3 regions of the Nonomuraea sp. 10N515B genome follow, and region 3 is predicted to be linked to each of the others. Evidence: riboswitches for the same ligand, from Rfam matches in the RefSeq annotation. Region 3 holds a riboswitch; each other region holds the start of a gene.
The links. A riboswitch is a leader RNA that binds a small molecule or an ion and turns the genes downstream of it on or off. The one in region 3 is predicted to bind cyclic di-AMP.
Positions count from the first base shown of each region.

Region 1: linked by a shared signal. The riboswitch ahead of ACTWQA_RS13755 (NlpC/P60 family protein) and the one ahead of ACTWQA_RS57100 (C40 family peptidase) in region 3 are both predicted to bind cyclic di-AMP.
Region 2: linked by a shared signal. The riboswitch ahead of ACTWQA_RS18240 (C40 family peptidase) and the one ahead of ACTWQA_RS57100 (C40 family peptidase) in region 3 are both predicted to bind cyclic di-AMP.

Region 1 is NZ_JBQQBQ010000008.1:45,758-52,201, reverse strand. Features, by position in the region: gene ACTWQA_RS13775 (RDD family protein) at 247-732, opposite strand; gene ACTWQA_RS13770 (RDD family protein) at 842-1,360, opposite strand; gene ACTWQA_RS13765 (hypothetical protein) at 1,355-2,467, shown strand; gene ACTWQA_RS13760 (amino-acid N-acetyltransferase) at 2,464-3,021, opposite strand; cyclic di-AMP (ydaO/yuaA leader) riboswitch at 3,299-3,449, shown strand; gene ACTWQA_RS13755 (NlpC/P60 family protein) at 3,455-4,498, shown strand; gene ACTWQA_RS13750 (LuxR C-terminal-related transcriptional regulator) at 4,503-4,715, opposite strand; gene ACTWQA_RS13745 (hypothetical protein) at 5,098-5,373, shown strand; gene lysX (bifunctional lysylphosphatidylglycerol synthetase/lysine--tRNA ligase LysX) at 5,636-6,444, opposite strand, start outside.
Region 2 is NZ_JBQQBQ010000011.1:28,330-34,773, reverse strand. Features, by position in the region: gene ACTWQA_RS18260 (NYN domain-containing protein) at 1-270, shown strand, start outside; gene ACTWQA_RS18255 (NlpC/P60 family protein) at 382-1,329, shown strand; gene ACTWQA_RS18250 (LysR family transcriptional regulator) at 1,377-2,297, opposite strand; gene ACTWQA_RS18245 (class I SAM-dependent methyltransferase) at 2,369-3,121, shown strand; cyclic di-AMP (ydaO/yuaA leader) riboswitch at 3,408-3,564, shown strand; gene ACTWQA_RS18240 (C40 family peptidase) at 3,638-4,147, shown strand; gene ACTWQA_RS18235 (hypothetical protein) at 4,437-5,249, shown strand; gene ACTWQA_RS18230 (M48 family metallopeptidase) at 5,263-6,444, shown strand, end outside.
Region 3 is NZ_JBQQBQ010000122.1:5,533-11,976, reverse strand. Features, by position in the region: gene ACTWQA_RS57105 (DUF6461 domain-containing protein) at 162-674, shown strand; gene ACTWQA_RS57100 (C40 family peptidase) at 1,176-1,739, opposite strand; cyclic di-AMP (ydaO/yuaA leader) riboswitch at 1,742-1,881, opposite strand; gene ACTWQA_RS57095 (bile acid:sodium symporter family protein) at 2,396-3,277, opposite strand; gene ACTWQA_RS57090 (hypothetical protein) at 3,872-4,252, opposite strand; gene ACTWQA_RS57085 (GNAT family N-acetyltransferase) at 4,851-5,312, shown strand; gene ACTWQA_RS57080 (ArsR/SmtB family transcription factor) at 5,979-6,444, opposite strand, start outside.

The sequences.
Region 1 (6,444 bases), on a different contig from region 3:
ACGGCTAGCGGGGTTTCGGGGGCGCTATATGAGCGCGTGCGCGGCCCGGAGGAGCGCGACGGTCCTCACGAGCAAGGCGACAACCGCCCTCACCCGACCATAGCGGCACACAGATGCCCTGCGTGCGGCAGGTGCGCCAACATCCGGCAACCCGGACGCCCCATAGCCTAATGCCAGTCTCTCCAGGCTCCTTACCGGATCAAGGGAAAATTTTGCGATAAGGCGCCGGGGCAGCCCCCGGAAGGCTCAGCGAAGATCTTTTACCACGCGCGTTCCGGCCAGCCTGTCATGCGGCCCCCGCTCCAGCGGCTTGTCGATCAGGATGAGCAGCCCGACGCCGAACAGCAGCATTCCGGCCAGCAGATTGACCACTGGAATGCCCATGAGCATGAGCGGCCCCGGATAGACCAGGGATCGTTTGAGCGCCGCTCCCGGCGTGAGCTTCGCCGGGGCCAGGCGAATCCGCATGATCGCCTTGCCGAACGTCCTGCCGTGCCTGAAATGGGCCCACCAGTCATAGCCGGCATAAGCCAGTCCGGCCCCGAACCACGCGCACACGCCGGGCAGGCGACCGCCGAACACCTCCAGCACCCCGACAGTTCGGAAGATGGCCCAGAGCGCAATGAACAGAATGTAATAGAAGACCCCGAAGACGAGCGCTTCAATCAGGCGGGCGGCGAGCCGTTCCCACCATTCCGCCGGCAGCGAGATCGCCCACGGCGTCCCGGCCATAACCTCCACCTCGCCTCCGGCTACGGGTTCCGTCCCATTCTGGTACGGCGCCGCGGACAAAACATAGGGGCCGGCGGGAAGCCGGCCCCTATGTTTACGTGCGGGAGGACTACTTGATCTTCACCACCACGGTGCGCGCGAACTTGTCCGCGAACGTCTGCTGCAGCGGCTTGTCCCACAGCATGGAGGCGCCGTTCAGGCCGCTCAGAAGGGGAGCGAGGAGCGTTCCGAAGGGAATCCAGTAGAAGATGTAGGCGCCCCACGTCACGAGCGCGCGCTTGAGTGCCGCGTCGTTGGGGATGCCGCCCGGCGGCACCGGGCCGCCGACCTGGACGACCTTGATGCCCATGATCATCTTGCCGACGGTCTGACCCTTCATCTTGTGCATGAAGAAGTCGTAGCCGACGTAGACGAGGGTGAGGACGATCGACATCAGGATGCCGATGACGAACGAACCGAACAGGCCCGTGCTCGCCCCGGTGGTCGAGCTGTAGCTCGCGACCAGGAACAGCCCGAAGATGAAGGTCACCAGGCCCATCACGACGCCGAAGATCACGCCGTCGACGATCCTCGCCACCAGCCGCTGCCACCACTCCGCCAGCGGAGCCGGTGCGCCCGGAGGTTGCACGCCGACCGGCTGCCCGTAGGCCTGGCCGTAGCCCGGCTGGCCATAGGCGGCCTGCTGCGGCTGCCCGTAGGCCTGGCCGTACTGCTGGTCGCCGTACTGCTGCTGGCCGTACTGGGGCTGGGCGTAGCCAGGCTGGGACTGCGCCTGCTGGCCATAACCCTGCTGGTCGTAGCCCTGCTGCTGCTGACCGTAGCCCTGCTGCTGGCCGTAGCCGGGCTGGGACTGAGCCTGCTGACCGTAGCCCTGCTGCTGCCCGTAATCGGGCTGGGACTGAGCCTGCTGACCATAGCCCTGCTGCTGCCCGTAATCGGGCTGCGACTGAGCCTGCTGACCATAGCCCTGCTGCTGGCCGTAGCCCGGCTGCGACTGCGGTTGCTGGCCATAGCCCTGCTGCTGCCCGTAGTCGGGCTGGGACTGAGCCTGCTGACCGTAGCCCTGCTGCTGGCCGTAGTCGGGCTGCGCCTGGGGCTGCTGGCCATACTGCGGCTGCTGGGCGCCATACTGCCCGGAGGAGGGCTGCTGGCCGTAGCCCGGCTGGGACTGCGCCTGCTGGCCGTAGCCCTGCTGCCCATAGTCGGGCTGGGACTGAGCCTGCTGACCATAGCCGGGCTGCTGGCCGTAGCCCGGCTGGGACTGCGGCTGCTGACCATACTGTGGCTGCTGGCCGTATTGCTGTTGCTGGCCGTAGCCCTGCTGGCCGTGCTGCGCCTGCTGACCGTAATCCGGCTGCTGGCCGTAGCCCTGCTGCTGCCCGTACTGGGCGTCGGCGGGTTGCTGGCCGTACTGCTGTTGTTGCTGGCCGTAACCCTGTTGCTGTCCGTAGCCCTGCTGGCCGTATGGGGGCTGCTGGCCATAGGCGTCGTCCGCCCGGTAGCCGACCACAGTGACGTCGGGGTCGGGCTCGCCGGGGTGGCGGCCCGTGTTCTGCTGCCCGTACTGGGGATTTCCGGGTGCAGAGTTCTCGCCCGATTCGTCCTGTGGATACGGCGGCTGTCCGGTGCTCACCGTGTCACCTCGCTTCGAGTGCGCATGTGGCACGTGTCAGGACACATGCCCTGTGCTGCCCAACGTATCGACATAGGTATCAACAATCACCTTTCCAGCTAGTCAAGGCCAGCGTCACCCGATGTCAGGTGGAGCAGCATGCGGGTGTTGCCCAGGGTGTTCGGCTTCACGTGCTCCAGGTCGAGGAACTCCGCCACACCCTCGTCGTACGAAGCCAGCAGTTCGGCGTAGACCTCGGGCGAGACCGGCGTGCCCTGGATCGGGCGGAAGCCGTGCCGCGCGAAGAAATCGACCTCAAAAGTCAGGCAGAATACACGCCGCAGTCCCAGATCGTTCGCCTGCCGGATGAGCGCGGAGACGATCCGGTGGCCGATCCCCATGCCCCGGCACTCAGGATCGACGGCCACCGTGCGGACCTCGGCCAGGTCCTCCCACAGGACGTGGAGCGCGCCACACCCGACCACCCGCCCGCCCAGCTCGGCCACCCAGAACTCCTGTACGTCCTCGTACAGGGTCACTGTGGTCTTCTCCAGGAGCCGGGGGCCGGCGCCCGCATAGGTGTCGACCAGGCGCCTGATCCTCCGCACGTCGGGCGTGCGGGCACGCCGGACCACCACCGCGGTCTCCGGCGTCGTCAGTTCGGCCACCTGTTCCATGGCTCTCCAGAGTACAGATGTCATTACGGTTCGGTCCTAACTCCCATGTCTGGCCCCATCCTGTGACGTGCCACGAGCCACATGGGCACGAGCCCGGCGTCTTCCGGCGTTCGGCAGAAGCAATGACAAAGGGGACATAAGGTCTCTTCTGCATGGCTGATCACGAGATCACCTTGTGACCCGCCAGTTGTGAAACCTCTACAGATCGAGCAGTTCTGGTTGAGCACGAACCCGGAGTGCATTAGTGTCCAGCGACAACGTTCCCCGCGTGGCGCACGCGGGAGACACGCCCAATTCCCGCATGGGGAGCCGGGGATCCACCGGTGGCGAGCTTCGCACGCCACCATCGGGGTGAATCCGAGTTCTTCGGTAGGGCTGCTCCGGCCCGAACCCGTCAGCTAACCCGGTAGGCGTCAATGAGAGGAGCTGGTTGGTGAAGCGTACGCACGGCCGTGGGGGGAAGTCGGCGGGCAGGCATGCCCGCCCTCCGGAACGGGCCTGGCTCGCACGCCGCCTCGGCGTGGTGAGCATCACAGTGGCCACGCTCCTGATCGCCATCCCCGCCGCCGCTCCGGCGTCCGCGGATCCCACACCCTCGCTCAAGGAGCTCTCCGACCAGGTCGAGAAGCTGCACGTCGAGATCGAGACGCTGACGGAGCAGTACAACGGGCAGCGGGAGAAATACAAGGTCGCGCAGAAGGCGGCCGACGCCGCCCAGAAGACGCTGGCCGGCAGCGAGGCGGATCTCGCCGCCAAGCGCGCCAAGGCCGCCATGCTCGCTCAGAACGCCTACATCTCCGGTGGGCTGAGCAGGGCGCTTGCTTTCACCTCGTCGACCGACCCCGAGAAGTTCCTCGATCAGGCCGCGACCACGTACGCATTGGAACAGCAGCAGGCCGAGCAGGTCAACCAGCTCGCCAAGGCCATGGACGCCGCCGAACGCGCCAGAGCGGGCGCCAAGACCCGCATGGAGGAGCTGCAGAAGATCGTCGCGGACCTCGACAGCAAGCGCGACAAGATCACCAAGCTGGTGGCCAAGGCCGAGAGCAACCTGTTCAGGCGGGCCATGGGAGAGGCCGGCCGGGCCGGCAAGCGCGTGCACATCAACCTGCCGATCCCCGGCAACGGCAAGGCGGCCCAGGCCGCGAGGTGGGCACTCACACAGCAGCTCAAGCCGTACGTCTGGGGCGCCGAGGGCCCCAGCTCCTACGACTGCTCCGGCCTGGTGATGGCGGCCTTCCAGCGGGTCGGCATCTCGCTGCCGCACTACACCGGTGACCAGTGGACCGCGGGCCGGCACATCGACAGGTCCGAGCTACGCGCGGGCGACCTGGTGTTCTTCTACAGCGACCTGCATCACGTCGGCATCTACCTGGGAGGGGGCATGATGGTGCACGCCCCGCGCACAGGTGATGTCGTGCACATCGCCTCGATCGCCAACCGCCCGTACGCCGGCGCGGTGCGCATCGCCGACTGAGGCGTCAGATCAGCTGACGCCGCGCCGCCCAGGCCACGGCCTCGATGGCCGTGGCCACGCCGATGCGGTCGCAGATGCCCCGTAACCGCCGGCGTACTGTCCGCCCACTGATATCCAAACGTCTCCCCACGCGATCGACCGTAACCCCCTTGGCCAGCTCCGCCAGCAACGCCAGATCCGCATGGCTCAGCTCGACGCCTTCAGTGAGCACATCCATCGGGAGCCCTCCCCCCCAACAGCAGAACTCGGACCTCACAACGGGCCAAAGCCGCTCGTCTCGCAGACGGTAAACGCATCCCGGAAAGGTCGTCAAGCGCCAGAATCTTCGCACTTGACGGGCACTATTGACATGATCCGTTATATGTGGCGAACTCGCCATATGGCGACGAGACCGCCGGCACAATGAGCGATCTCATAGAACGGTCCAATAGGCCCCGGCCCGGGACAGGATGAGCCTGGCAGACGTCCTGGTTTTGATCCGAGCGATCCGGACTTTCTACGCGAGCCATACGCGCGCTACCGCGAGCTGAGCGCCCGCGGGGCGATCTTCCGCACCCGCGCGGGCTGCTCGTCGCCGCCATCCTGAACGTTGCGGAGCGATGCTCCGCTTCGGCCACGACTCCGACCCGCTGTACGGAAGAGACCCAGCTCAGCCCGTTGAATCGGCCCTCTGGACGGACCCGCCCGACCACACCAGACTGCGCGCTCCGGTCGGCGAGGCGTTCACACCGCGCATGGTCGAACGGCTCTGCTCCCGCATCGGGCTGATCACCACCGAGCTGATCGGCGCTTTACCGGAGGAGACGGACCTGGTTTCCAGCTTCGCCTACCATGGTCATCACCGAGATGCTCGGGGTGCCTCCAGAGGACTGTGAATGTTTCAGCGGCTGGAGCGAAATGTTGGCTCGCAGCCTTGACCCGATGCTTACAGCAGAGCTCGTATCGGAAACCGGCCAGGCCAGAAGAAAGTTTGGCGCCTACTTCCTCGACTTCATCGCGATCAGGCAGGTGCGCCGGCGACGATCTCCTGAGCGCTCTGGCACGGATCAAGGAGCTCACCGGGGCCGAGTTGCCGGCCACGCGGCCGACGTGGCGCCGGGCGGGCGCGCGGGACCGGCCGCGCGCCCGTCTCTCGGCTCAGCGAGTCGGCTTGACCAGCGGGAACAGGATCGTCTCCCGGATGTTCTTGCCGGTGAAGGCCATGATCATCCGATCGATGCCGGCGCCCATGCCGCCGGTCGGCGGCATGGCGTATTCCAGCGCCTGCAGGAAGTCCTCGTCGAGCTGCATGGCCTCCAGGTCGCCACCTGCGGCCAGCAGCGACTGCTCCATCAGGCGGTGGCGCTGGTCGATCGGGTCGTTGAGCTCCGAGTAGGCCGTGCCCAGCTCGGTGCCGAAGCCGATCAGGTCCCACTTCTCCGTCAGCAGCGGGTTGTCCCGGTGCAGGCGGGCCAGCGGCGAGGTCTCCAGTGGATAGTCCATGACGAACGTGGGCTGGACGAGCGTGTGCTCGACCAGCGCCTCGAAGAGCTCCTGCACGATCTTGCCCGAGCCCCACTTCGGGTCCCAGTGGACCTCGCGCCGGTCGGCGATCTTGCGAAGCTCCTCCAGCGTGGTGGAGGTGGTGATCTCCTCGCCCACGGCCTCCGACACGGCGCCGTAGAGCGTGATGCGCGGCCACTGGGCGAGGCCCAGATCCACCTCGACGCCGTCGTGCACGACCACGGACGTGTCCAGAGCGGCCAGGACGGCCTTCTGGTACATCCGCTGCGTCAGGTCCGCCATGTCGTTGTAGTCAAGGTAGGTGCCATAGGCCTCGACCATGGTGAACTCGGGGTTGTGCGTGGAGTCCGCGCCCTCGTTGCGGAAGTTGCGGTTGACCTCGAAGACCTTCTCGATGCCGCCGACCACCAATCGCTTGAGGTAGAGCTCGATCGCGATGCGGA
Region 2 (6,444 bases), on a different contig from region 3:
GCGCAGACCAGGGTCGAGGTGACCGTGGTGTTCGACGGCGCCGAGCTCAACGCCCCCGTCCAGGTGGTCGCGCCGCGCGGGGTGCGGGTGCTGTTCAGCGCGCCGGGGGAGACCGCGGACGACCTGATCCGCCAGCTCGTACGCGCGGAGCCGCCCGGCCGGGCCATGGCCGTGGTGTCGTCGGACCGCGAGGTGGCCGAGTCCGTCAGGCGGATGGGAGCCAGACCCGTTCCGTCTGCCTTGCTGCTGCGCCGGCTGGGCCGGGCCTAGGTTACGAATTGACTGTTTGGGGGTAACCCCAGCCGCCACTTCTGTACTATTTCGCCCCAGGTGTTATCCCTGGGAGGCGACACAGTGAGGTTTGGCCGGGTGCCGGTGTCCGTGGGTATCGCGTTCGGGCTGGTGCTGTCCCCCATGGGAGCCGCCGTCGCTGATCCCAAGCCCACGATCAGCCAGGCGAAGGCCAAGCTCGAGAAGCTCAACGACAAGGCCGACAAGGTCGTCGACCAGTACAACACGGCGACGGAACGCTACAAGAAGGCCAAGAGCACCTACGTCAAGCTGAACGACAGCTACAAGCGCAAGCTGGAGACGGTCGCCGACCTGCGGGCCCAGGTGATCAACATGGCCGTGGACAGCTACCGGCTCGGTGGCGACGTCATCTCCCTTCCCGGGCTGATCGGCGCGGGCAATCCCGAGGACTTCCTGTCGCGGCTGGCGGTCGCGGGGCAGATGTCGCAAGAGCGGGCGCAGAAGCTCGCCGCTTTCGACCGGGAGAACCGCGGGCTGAAGGCCGAGCGTGACAAGGCGCAGGAGGCGCTGGAAGCGGCGGACAGGGAACGCGACGGGGTGGAGGAGGAGCGCTCGGAGATCCTCAAGCTGATCGCCGAGCAGAAGAAGCTCCTGAAGAAGCTGGGCGCCTACAATCCTGGAAATCCCAGCAGCGCCGGCATCAAGTACACAGGATCGGCGTCGGGGAACGCGGCGGCGGTGCTGCGGTTCGCGTACGCGCAGGTCGGCAAGCCGTATGTCTACGGGGGTACGGGGCCCGGCGGGTTCGACTGCTCGGGGCTGACGCAGGCGGCGTGGCAGGCCGGAGGGGTGTCGCTTCCCCGCACGACGTGGCAGCAGTGGGCGTGGGGGGCCGACCGCAAGGTGTCTCTGGACGACCTCCAGCCCGGTGACCTCATCTTCAGCGAAGGGCTGGGGCACGTCAGCATCTATGCCGGGAACGGGGAGATCGTGCACGCGCCGCAGACCGGTGACGTCATCAAGGTCGTCCAGCTCTCCGACTACGGCCGCACCCTCGCCGGCGCCGTCCGCCCGTAAGGCGGCGCCTGCCCATCACGCCCTCGCCGCCGCAGCATCTTCTCCGTCTACCGCACCGGGTCGGTGGGCCGGGAGGTGAGCGTGCTCAGGAAGGCGGAGACGGCCGGAGGGCGGTCGGTCGGGGGCAGGGTGGCGGCGAGGATGGTGCGCGACGGCAGGGGCGGTGAGGGGCGCAGGAGCCGGATGTCCGGGCGAGCGGTCGAGTAGCCCGCGATCGACGGATAGAGCATCACCCCCACCCCGGCGGCGACCAACCCCTGCCTGCCGTTCCAGTCGTCGCACACGTGACTGATCCGTGGCGCCCGGCCCAGAGCCGCCGCGAGCTGGGCGATGGGACCGAGGCAGTCGGGATGGGTGCCGTCGATCCACGGATCCGCCGCGAGATCCCGCAGCCGCACCCGGCTTCGCTTCGCCAGCGGATGGCTGACCGCCAGTGCGACCAGCAGCTCGTCCTCGTGCAGCGGTGTCAGCGCCACCCCGGGCATGCCCGCGGTTCCCGAAGGGCCGCTCATGTCCCAGGAGGTCAGGAGGGCGATGTCGGTCTCACCGTCCAGGACGGCGGCGCACCGGTCGTGTTCGCCGGAGCGGACCGTGAGGGAGAGCTCCACGTCCGGGTGCCTGGCCGCGAACGAACGGAACCGGTCGGGAAGGTAGCTGGTCGCGGCGCTCGGGAAGGCCGACACCCGGACCCGCCCCGCCTCCGCCGTCGCGAAGGCCCGCATCCGCGTTTCGAACAGCCTCAACCCCCGCAGCACCTCATCGGCCTGCTCCAGTGCCGCCCGCCCGGCGTCCGTCGGCCGGACGCCACGCGGCAGCCGTTCGAACAGCCGAACGCGGGTGTGCCGCTCCAGCGTGGCGATCTGCCGGGACACGGCGGGCTGCGTCATCGACAGCTCCTCGGCCGCCGCCGAGAACGATCCCAGCCTCCCCACCTCCACCAGCACCTTCAGCGACCACACATCAAGCATGCATAGAGCTTATGGCTTCCATGCCGAACCTGCAGTGGTGTGCATGGCTGCGAGCGGTCATGCTCGGTCGCATGGAGACAGAAACGGTGGACAACCACCAGTACGCGTGGCTGAGTCAGGTGCTTTCCCGGCAGCCGCAGCGGATCCTCGACGTCGGCTGCGGGCGGGGCGCGCTGGCCTCCGAGTTGATGCGGCGCGGTCACTTGGTCACCGCGATCGACATCTCGCCGGAGGCCGTCGGAGCGGCGCGGGCGGCCGGGGTGCCGGCGGTGCAGGCCGATGTCGTGACCTATCCCGACTCGGCCGACAACGACCCGGCGCTCGCGCGCCACTACGACGGTGGATCGTTGTTCGATGCGGTCGTCATGTCGCTCTCGCTGCACCACGTGCATCCGCTCCAGGCGGCGCTGGACCGCGTGCGGTCGCTGCTCCGGCCGGGCGGGCTGCTGGTGGTGGACGAGTTCGGGTGGGATTGGGCCGACCGGGCCGCAGCCACCTGGTTCTACGATGCCGGATCGTTGCTTGCCGCCGCGGGAGTGGCGGATGTCACCCGCGAGCCCGGCGGTCCCGGACGTGACCCGCTCGAGCGATGGCGCGAGGCGCATGGGGATCACGCCCCCGCGGACGTCATGCTCGCCGCCCTTGCCGAACGGTTCCAGGTCACGAGCATGCGGCAAGAACCGTACTTGTCGCGATATATCGGCGGAAAGGTGACGAATGGCAGCACCGACGTCCTCAACGAGCTATGGCGCATCGAACGGGACCGTATTGCCGCGGGAACGCTCCCGCCCACCGGCTTCAGGATGACGGCGCGAAGCATGTGACGAAAGTGACAATTGGGACCTTACACGACAGTGTGCCGCAGTTTGTGAGAAGGGTCACATTTCCATAACTGAACCTGGCGTTCCAACAGGGGTTTCGGACCTGACAGAACCAGTTGTTGGATCTTTACAACCTGACTGGCGCTTTGCCGATCCTTGACGTTTCGGCGTAGCTTCTGGCGTCGCAGCGACAAGCCATGTCGCCGCGAATCCGCATCGGTCCCCCGATGTGAGCCAGATAGAGATCCGCCGGTCGCCGCCGTACGTCCCCTTGTCGAACACGACACCGGACGGCGACCTGCCGAGTCCGTGCAGCCAGGAGCACGGAGCCGGGGAACCATCGATCCCTTCCCGGGATCAGGGGTGAATCGGCGCGTATCGCGCTGTAGGGCGACTTCCAGGCCCGAATCCGTCAGCTAACCCGGTAGGCGTTCGTGGAAGACCCAAGGAGAAATCCTGTCTACCTCCCCGCAGAACCCCCGTCTGTCCCGCATTGCCCTGAGTGGCGTAGCGCTCACCATGACCGTGACGGCCGGAGGTCTGATCCTCCATGCCCCGACGGCGCAGGCGGCGACGACCAGCGATTCAGCCGGTGCCTCCACGACCAAGGCCAATACGGCGGTTAGCTCCGCGACGTCGGCCAAGGCTCTCAGGATCGCCCGGCAGGAGGCGAAGGCCCTCAAGGCCGTCGCCGTGGCCAAGGACCAGATCGGTGACCCTTACCGGTACGGTGCCACGGGCCCTGGTTCGTTCGACTGCTCCGGCCTGACCCAGTACGCCTGGAAGAAGGCCGGTGTGAAGATCCCCCGCGTGGCGGCCAGCCAGTTCGCCGGCATCAGGAAGAAGGTCTCCTGGAAGAATCTCCAGCCAGGCGACCTGATGTTCTTCAGAGGGCTCGGTCACGTGGGCATCTACGTCGGCAACGGCAAGATGCTCCACTCCCCGCGGACAGGCGAGCGGGTGCGTATCGACAAGCTGAGCAGCTGGCGCAAGGCGTCTTTCGTCGGCGCTGTCCGTCCCGGCTTGTGAGGAAAGGGCTCCGATCCCATCGGGGCCCTTTCTCCATGCACACCCGCTTTTTGTTCTTCATGCACACCCTCTTTCTTGTACGGCGAGCCACCGTCCCCCACCCGCCGTACGGGGCTGATGGCCCTCCAGGGAGACGGTGTCTGATCCCTTCACAAGCGGGCCGCCGTTACGACGCGATGTGGGCCGCCTGCCGTGGCACATCGGGGCCCGGCGACGATCGGCCCGGTGACGGTCGGGCCCGGTGACGGTCGGGCCCGGCTATGATCCGGCCCGGCTACGATCGGACATCGTGTCCGAGCAGGTGAGTCGACGAGCCGTGGTGGCCGGACTCCTGCTCCTCGCCCCCGCCAGCGCCCCGGTCCCCGAGTCCCCCCTTCTTCCCCCGGAAGCACGTGATCTGTGGCGCGACGGCGTCGTCCTGGCCCGCGCAGGGCGTTCCCTCGTCGTCGGCCACCACACCCCGCCCGGCACGCTCGACGAGCTGGCGCGGCGGGCTGACACGGCGGGACGCCGGGTGTTGGACGTCCTCGGCAGGCCTGTGCGGCCGCTCGTCGTCGTGCCTGGGTCCGCCCGCGAGGCGGCAGGGCTGGCCGGGGTCGAGCGGGTCGACGGGCTGGCCGCGGTGGCCGACGGCGGCCGGGTGATCGTCGTCCCGGAGGTCTTCGCCAGGCTCAACTCCACGGGGAAGGACGTGGTGCTCGCGCACGAGCTCACCCACGTCGTGGCGGGCACCGGCGACCTGCCCGTCTGGCTCTACGAGGGGTTCGCCGACTACGTGGGCTACCGGGACGCGGGGCTGCCCGTGCGGACGGCCGCCGCCGAGCTGGCCGACGAGGTGCGGGCCGGGCGAGTGCCGAGCGAATTGCCCGGGCCTGCGGCGTTCGCGGCGGATGGCCGGGATCCCGTGCGGCTCGCACGGGCGTACCAGGAGGCGTGGCTGGCGTGTCGCTTCCTCGCCGACCGGTTCGGTGAGGAGACCCTGGTGAGGTTCTACCGTGATGCCCAGGCGTCCGGCGTCGATCGGGCGCTCTCCTCGCTGGGGCTGTCCGTGGCGACGCTGACGGCACGGTGGCGCGTGTACGTCCGGGAGCAGCTCACGTAAGAGGGGGAGGCCGATGAGCGAACGGCACGACACGGACGACGCAGGACCAGGGACGAGGAAGCCCCGAACCGAGGTCTCGACCGGCGATCCCACCGCCGTCGGCGACGCTCGGAGCCCGGGTGGCGGCGGCGACGGCGGCCGGGCCGTGGGCGGCGATCGGCGTGCCGGCAAGGGCGGGGCTCCGGATGCGGACGGGAGGCGGTTGCGGCGAGAGGCGGCGGTCGCGGCCGTGGCGCTGGGGGTGGTGATCCTGGCCGTGGCCGCCTTCGCCACCCCCTGGCGGGTGCTGGCCGGGGGCCCGCCCGACCCGGCCCGCGACTTCACCGCCGCCCAGATCGCCAGAGCGCAGGCGTTCGACGCGGCCACCACCCTCCCGAGCTACCTGTCACTGGCCCTGTCGATCATCATCGCGGGCCTCCTGGTGGCCACCCCGATCGGCGCGAAGGCCGTGGGCTGGCTGAGGGGCCCCTGGTGGCTGCGGGTGATCCTGGGCGTCGTCGTCATCACCGCGCTCACCGAGCTGATCCGCTGGCCGCTCGGGATGTGGTTCGAGACGCTGCTGCGCGCCTTCGGCCTGTCCACCCAGGACTGGGCGTCCTGGGCCGGCGACCGGCTCAAGAACATGGGCGTGCAGACGGCCATCCTCTGCCTGATGCTGGTCGTGCTCGTGGCCTTGGCCCGCAAGGTGCGGCGCTGGTGGATCCCGGCGGCCGTCGGGGCGTTCGCGCTGACAGTGGTGGCGTCGTTCGTGTATCCGGTGCTGTTCGAGCCGCTGTTCAACGACTTCAGGTCCATGCCGCAGGGCCCGCTGCGCACGAACCTGCTGGCCATGGCCGAACGCGACGGCGTGCCGGTTAAGGACGTGCTGGTGGCCGACGCCTCGCGCCGGACGACGGCGCTCAACGCCTACGTGTCCGGCTTCGGCGCCACGCGCCGCATCGTCGTCTACGACACGCTGCTCAAGGCCCCGCAGCCGGAGGTGGAGCTGGTCGTGGCGCACGAGCTGGGCCACGCCAAGGACAACGACGTGCTCACCGGTACGCTCATCGGCGGCCTGGGCGCCGGGCTGGGCGCCGTGCTGCTGTTCCTGGTGTTCGATCCGGTACGCCGCCGCACCGGCGTCACCTCGATCGCCGACCCTCGCGCGGTGGGCGCGGTGCTGGGCCTGATGACCCTGGGCTCACTGCTCCTGGGA
Region 3 (6,444 bases):
ATGTAGATCTCCAGAGCACCTCCCGCACGACCCACACGTTACGGACCTGCATGTCGCTGAGCAGGGAGCCCGGTACCGCCTCTCAAGGTCGAGCCAACTTCTCGTCGGACTCGCATGCCATCATCTCCATGATCTGTCCCGAGAGAACAGGATCCCCACCCATGGGCAGCTACGACTGGCTCGATGACGACGCGTTCTGTGCAACCTTCGTCCGCGGTCTCACCCCGCGCGAGGCGCTGGCCCGCCTTGGCATTGACGTGTTCGACGGGGATGACGAGGAAGGCGATTTCGAGGAAGGGCTCATCTGCGCCCGGTCGGCCGAGGGCGGGACCATTCTGAGCGAGTCGAACGGCTTCGCCGGCACGCTGCCCGAGGTGCTGCGGCCCTTGTCAGCGGGGACGGTCACGGCGAGTGTCTTCGTCAACGTGAACAGGGTCGCGTCCTTCGACCATTACGCCGACGGTCGCAACATCCTAACCTTCGATCCGCTGTTCGGCGGCGACGAGGACGGCATCCCGGAGGACTACCTGGCCGACCGGATCGAGCTCGGGCTGGCCGGCGACAAGGCTGAGGGCGGGCTCGCCGCTGCGCTGCTGCTGGCCGAGCGCGTCACCGAGGTGCGGCCGAACACGTCAAGTGACGTGGTGGCCGCCCATGGCGTTCTGGAGTACTGAGGCACGTTGCTGTCGGTCCATCGCAAACGCAGCAGGCCGACGACGCAACCCAAACCGCATTAGCAGCTCGGGTCTCGGCCGTCCCGATCAGTTCAACCCACGGCCCGGCGGTCCAGGAAGAACGGGCTAGTACGGCGGTGAACAGCAACCCAAACTGCAACCTGCTACGAGGACAGGCAGGGTCGCTCACGCTCGGGACACTCTATGGAGACGTCGCTACAACTCCCGTACGTGGCCGGCGAACATCCGCATCCGCTGCTCCGACGTCGCGCTTCTCACCATCGGGGCGCGTCACCCCATCGGACGACAGATCACCCTGTACGAGCGCCCCCACAACCTGATGTCACTTCTCCGTGCTTCCATGGTCGTGAAAGCACGGAGAAAGTGCCGTGACGACCGTGCAGAAGTGGACCGGCCTTGCGGCCCGCTTCACGTTGAGTTCACACAAGGCTCAGTGGCCGGAACCTGCAGAACGGGAAGGCGCGGGGGCCACCGTCGTTGTCACATGGTGGCGGTGAACATCGAGGGCGCGGGGGTCTTGCGCTGCTCGATGGAGAGCCGTACCCCCTTAGGGTCTGGCCGTACGGCGCCCACGAACGACTGTCTGCGCCAGCCGGAGAGGCGTTCCTCCTTGACCACGTCTCCGGTGCGCGGCGCGTGCACCATGTAGCCGGGCCTCGAGATCATCCCCACGTGCCCAAGCCCGTGGAAGAAGACCAGGTCACCTGGCTTGAGCTCGTCCCAGGAGATCTTCCTGGAGAACGCGTTGTACTGTTGCGCCGCGGTGCGCGGCAACTCGATGCCAGCGTGCTTGTATGCCCTGAGCATGAGCCCGGAGCAGTCGTAGCCGTTGTCGCTGGTCCCGCCCCAGACGTACGGGATGCCGCGCTTCTTCATGGCGAAGGCGAGGGCGGTCTTCCAGGCGGGAGTGGGCTGGCGCTTCTGCTGGATGCGCTTGACCTGGGGGCCGGTCAGGGTGGTGTGGTCGTCGGTGGCGGCCTGGGCCGGAGCGGCCAGAGTGAGCCCGGCGATGGCTGCCGCCAGGCAGATGGCAATGCGAGACACTGCTGTCCTTCCATGCGGCCTACCGGGTTAGCTGACGGGCTCGGGCCTGGAAGTGGCCCTACGGCGATGCCGATTCGCCCCAGGGGGGAAGGTGGGTCCCCGGCTCCACGCAAACGCTGAGTGGATTAGGCGTGACGAACTCTAACGAAACGGTCAAAGAGTTGTAAACCATCTAAAATCGGGCGTGCGGGAAATGAGACAGCTGGACGCGGCGGCGCGGGCCAGGAAGCCGACGCCATCCGCGTGGCCAGGCAGCGCGCCCGCCTTCGGCAACCACCAGCTGTGGAAGGAGGAGTCCGAGCCGCTGCTGCACCGGCTCGCCACGGAGGTCCACGACGAAGGGGCAGCGGTGATGATCCAGCTGACCCACCTCGGCCATCGCACGAGCAACTACGCCCCTGTATGCCCGGCGCGCGGCGGAGGCCGACGGCTTCGGCGACCACGCCGGCCAGAGCGGCTGCGCCTGTTCCTCGAGGCCTACGGCCGGCGCGGCCGCTCCGAGAAGATCATCCGAGAAGCACGGAGGCGCCGACCAGATACGCAGATACGGCCAGGGTCCCGACGAGCTTTACGTCAGACTGCTCGAACGCGGCATCACCGACGACCTCGACCAGGCCCATTCAGGAGCTGGACGACTCCCCTGCGCCCAGCCCGACTCAGGCAGTGCTCGCTTCTGACGCGGCATCGGAGGAAGCGCGAGCTCGGACAAGGAAACCGGCGACGGCCGCGGTGAAGAACATCAGGACGCCGTACGTCGCGGCGGGCACCGCCATCTGGGTGTTGTTCAGCAGCGCCGGGCTGAGCGCGACGGTGATCGCGAGGGTCGCGTTGTGAATGCCGATCTCCATGCAGGACGCGATGGCCTGGCGGCGGCCCACTCCGGCCAGGCGGGGCGCCCAGTATCCGACGGCCAAGCTGATCACGCTGAACAGGACCGTGATGGCGCCCACGGAGCGGATGTAGCCTGCGATGTTGTCCAGCTCCTGCAACAACGCGCCGAGGATGACCAGGACCAGGATGACGGCAGAAGCGATCTTCACGGGGGATTCCATACGGTCCGCGAACCGAGGCCTGAACGAACGCATCGCCATGCCGACCGCCACGGGGACGAGCACCAGTGCGATCACCTGCACCGTCTTGTCGAGCTGGAGGCCCAGCGTGCCGGCATCGCCGAAGTAGCTCAGGGACAGGTTGGTCACCAGAGGCAGCGTCACGACGGCCAGCACCGAGTTGATCGCGGTGAGCGTCACGTTCAGCGCGACGTCGCCGCCGAACAGGTGGCTGTAGAGGTTAGCGGTCGTGCCGCCAGGCGAGGCGGCCAGGAGCATCATGCCGACGGCGAGTGCGGGTGGCAGGCCAAAAGCGAGGACGAGGCCGAGGCACACGGCGGGTAAGAGGACGACCTGGCAGGTCAGCGCCACGACGGCGGCCTTGGGGTACGCGGCCACACGTCGGAAGTCGGCGATCGTCAGGCTCAGGCCGAGCCCCAGCATGATGATCGCCAGAGCGAGGGGAAGCAATACGCTGGCAAGGGCCATGGACTGGAGTCCTTTCCGTGCCGGAAGAGCCCATGGCCACCGAGCGCGTGGCCTGCGGCGCCCTCCTTGATCGAAGCCGGATACAGACCCCACAATGTGGGATCACCGGGCCGATGTGAAGGGCCCAGCAGCTTTCCGGCCAGGCCGTCACACGCTGACGGAGGTCATGGAACCCGACCGGCGGAAGGATGGCTCACGCCTGCCGGGTCTAACACCGCGGCGCGCGAGCTGACCGCCGAGCTGTGCGGCCGGTACGCGGCCGACGTCGGCGCTTGATCGCGCGTGAGGGCGAGCCGACCGACCTCGTGTCGCTGTGGGTGCCGTTGGAAGTATCCGAAGGGACCGATCTGACCAGTGGCGAGGCGCTGAAACAAGGGTTGCGCGAACATCTCCAGTCACGCAAGGGCGTCCGTTTCGATCACATCCTGGAGCAGATCACCGCCCGCTGCCCACCTCGGACGAGGCCAAGCAACTGGCCATGCCTAAGAATGCTCCCCTCCTGGCCGTGTTCGCCGCGGTCCGCGAGGCCTCTGGGCGGCCGTTGGCCGTGGTGGAAGTACTTCTTCCTGCGGATCGTCACGAGCTAGACGACGCCTACCCGATCTCGTAGGGAACTACGACGAGCTGATCGCCATCTTCGTAGATCACCTTGCCGGGGTCGGCCACTTCGAGGCGCAGGCACTCCACCCCATGAGCAGCGAGGATCGCCAAATAGCCCGGCACCCTCTCCATGAGATGACGAGCTGACGGCTTGAACCAGGCCGCGGCTCCAGGGTTGAGCTGCCGATCGTAGACCGTGGGGTCCACGTCTGCGGGATTAGTGAAATTCGCTTCGTACCAGGCGTTGTTCTCGCGCCTGAACCGTTCCTCTTCCTCCGACAGTCGCCCTTGCATGGCCAGGCTGTTGACGAGGCCGAACACGCCGGGGTAAGTCCCTCTTCCGTTTGGCGTGGGGCTCTGGAACCTCACGTACATCGGCGCTCCTCTCACGATCATCTCGCCTGCCGCGTTCTACCAGCTTCCTTAGTTCGCGACCAACCCACTTAGGCACTTGACCTAGCAAGCTACGCAGAGTTACGTCCATTACTTGATAGGTCGAGTGGCCGACATCAAAGAAGACGAGAAGTTACGGCTCTGCAAGGCCCCATGTGCCAGCGGCCTGGGCGGCGCCACGGGCGAAGGCCATACCGGCGCGGCGGAGACGTCGGATACGGGCAGAGCGGCGTCGTGGCGAGGACGGGCCCTCTCGGGCGCCGGGGTGTCGGTGATGGTCATGCCCGCATCACATCCAACCCGCTGACCATGTCGAAGGCATGCCGGAAGAGTCCGGACCTGCGGGGCTACGCTTCCAGCGAGCGGGGATCCTGGCCGACCCGTCTCGGATCCGAATGATTGTCCTTTGCGCTGAGGAGGCCGTGCGTCGTGGCGGCGTTCCGGCCGGAAGGGTCGAGTTCTCAGGTCCTGGCGGAGCTGGCGCGGCTGTGGGACCAAGCGCGCGTCCGCCGTCCCGGTCAGGTGACGCAGAAGGAGCTCGCGAAGGCCTCGGGCGTGACCGTAGGGCAGGATGGGCGCCATGATGGAGATCAACTTCTTGACCGAATCCGACCGCGCCTCCTGGGAATTGCTGGCCCGTGGCAAAGACACCTACTTCGAGGTCGAGCGCAGCGACGACGACTACGAACGGACCTGGCGACGTCTGCTCGACGACGAGCAGATACGCGGGATCGCCGCCCGGCTGGACGGCAACATGGTTGGCATCGCGCATTACCTGTTCCACGCCAGTGTCTGGTATGCCGGGAGATGCTATCTGGCGGACTTGTTCGTGGACGCGGAAGTCCGGCGGCAAGGTATCGCGACGGCAGTGATCGAGTGGGTGGCGCAGGACGCCAAGGAGCATGGCTTCCCAGGCCTCTACTGGAACACGTTGGAAGACGCCCCGGCTCGCGCGCTGTACGACAAGGTGGGCAAGTTCCACAAGGGCCTCATCCACTACGCCTACCGGCGTGACGCGAACCAGACCTCCACCCAGCGCTGAGGGGCGACCAGGATAGGACGATCTCGACGGGACCGCCGGATCGCCCTGCGGGACTGGCAAGGGCAAGGTCGCCGTCCAGTTCCACACCGCCCGCTTCCGGCTCGTGCCTGCGCTCGCCAAGACGCTCACTGTGGCGACCCCGACCGTGCGCAAGCCGGGCACGCTCTGGATCGAACTGCCCTGCGCCGCTGCGGCCAGCACCGAACCGGCAGGGCACGTACGCATCGGGTACGCCCTCGCCTCCATCGTCCGGCAGTCCTTGGACACCCAGCTCGACGCGCTCCAGGCCGCCGACGTCACCCGCATCTTCTCCGAGAAGATCTCCACCCGCGCCACCACCCGGCCGAACTCGACAAGGCCGTCGCCCTGGCCCGCGAGCTCCGATCGGCAGGCGTCGCGGTCACCCTCGTGGTGCACGAGCACAAACGGCTCGGCCCCGGCCCCGACCGACCGCCCTGGCCGAGCAGCTGCGCGCCGCCGGCATCGCCCTGGAGTTCCTCACCGGCGAGCTGCGGGGCTCCCACGACCCCTCGGGCGTGGTGTGGACGTGCGCCGGTCCAGCCGAGGGACGGCCAGAAGCGGCCACCAGTCGATCATGCTCGCAATCTCGGAGCGGATCTGGACCCCGGGTATCTCCCGCGAACCAAGACGTCGGGGTGGAGGGGATCAGGAGCCGCGGGGGTCGGGGAAACCGATCCAGCGCAGCAGGACCATCCGGGCGTCAGCGGGTGCGGTGTCGCGATCGGTGCCGAAGCGGTGCACCAGTTTGAGGTACTCCTCGTGGAATTCCTTGAGCTGTGCCTTGGTCATGAAGGTGCTGGCGCGGGAGCCCTGCTGCCAGTCGGCAGACTCGTCCCGGTTGTGGGCGAAGGCCGACAGCAGCCGTAGATCCTCGGCCAGTTTGGAGTCGCCCAGTCGCTCGGCGAGGTCTTGTTCGACGTCGGTCAGTTCTTCGCGGGCGGGCATCCGCCGGTCGGCTTTGACGACGTCCCACCAGCGTTCCCGCCCTTTGGCGCGGTCGCGCAGCTCGGTCACGAAACCGGTGTCGGACAACATCCGCAGGTGGTAGCTCGTGGTCCCGGTGTTCTGGCCCATGGCTTTGGCCAGCGTAGTGGAGGTGGCCGGGCCGTGA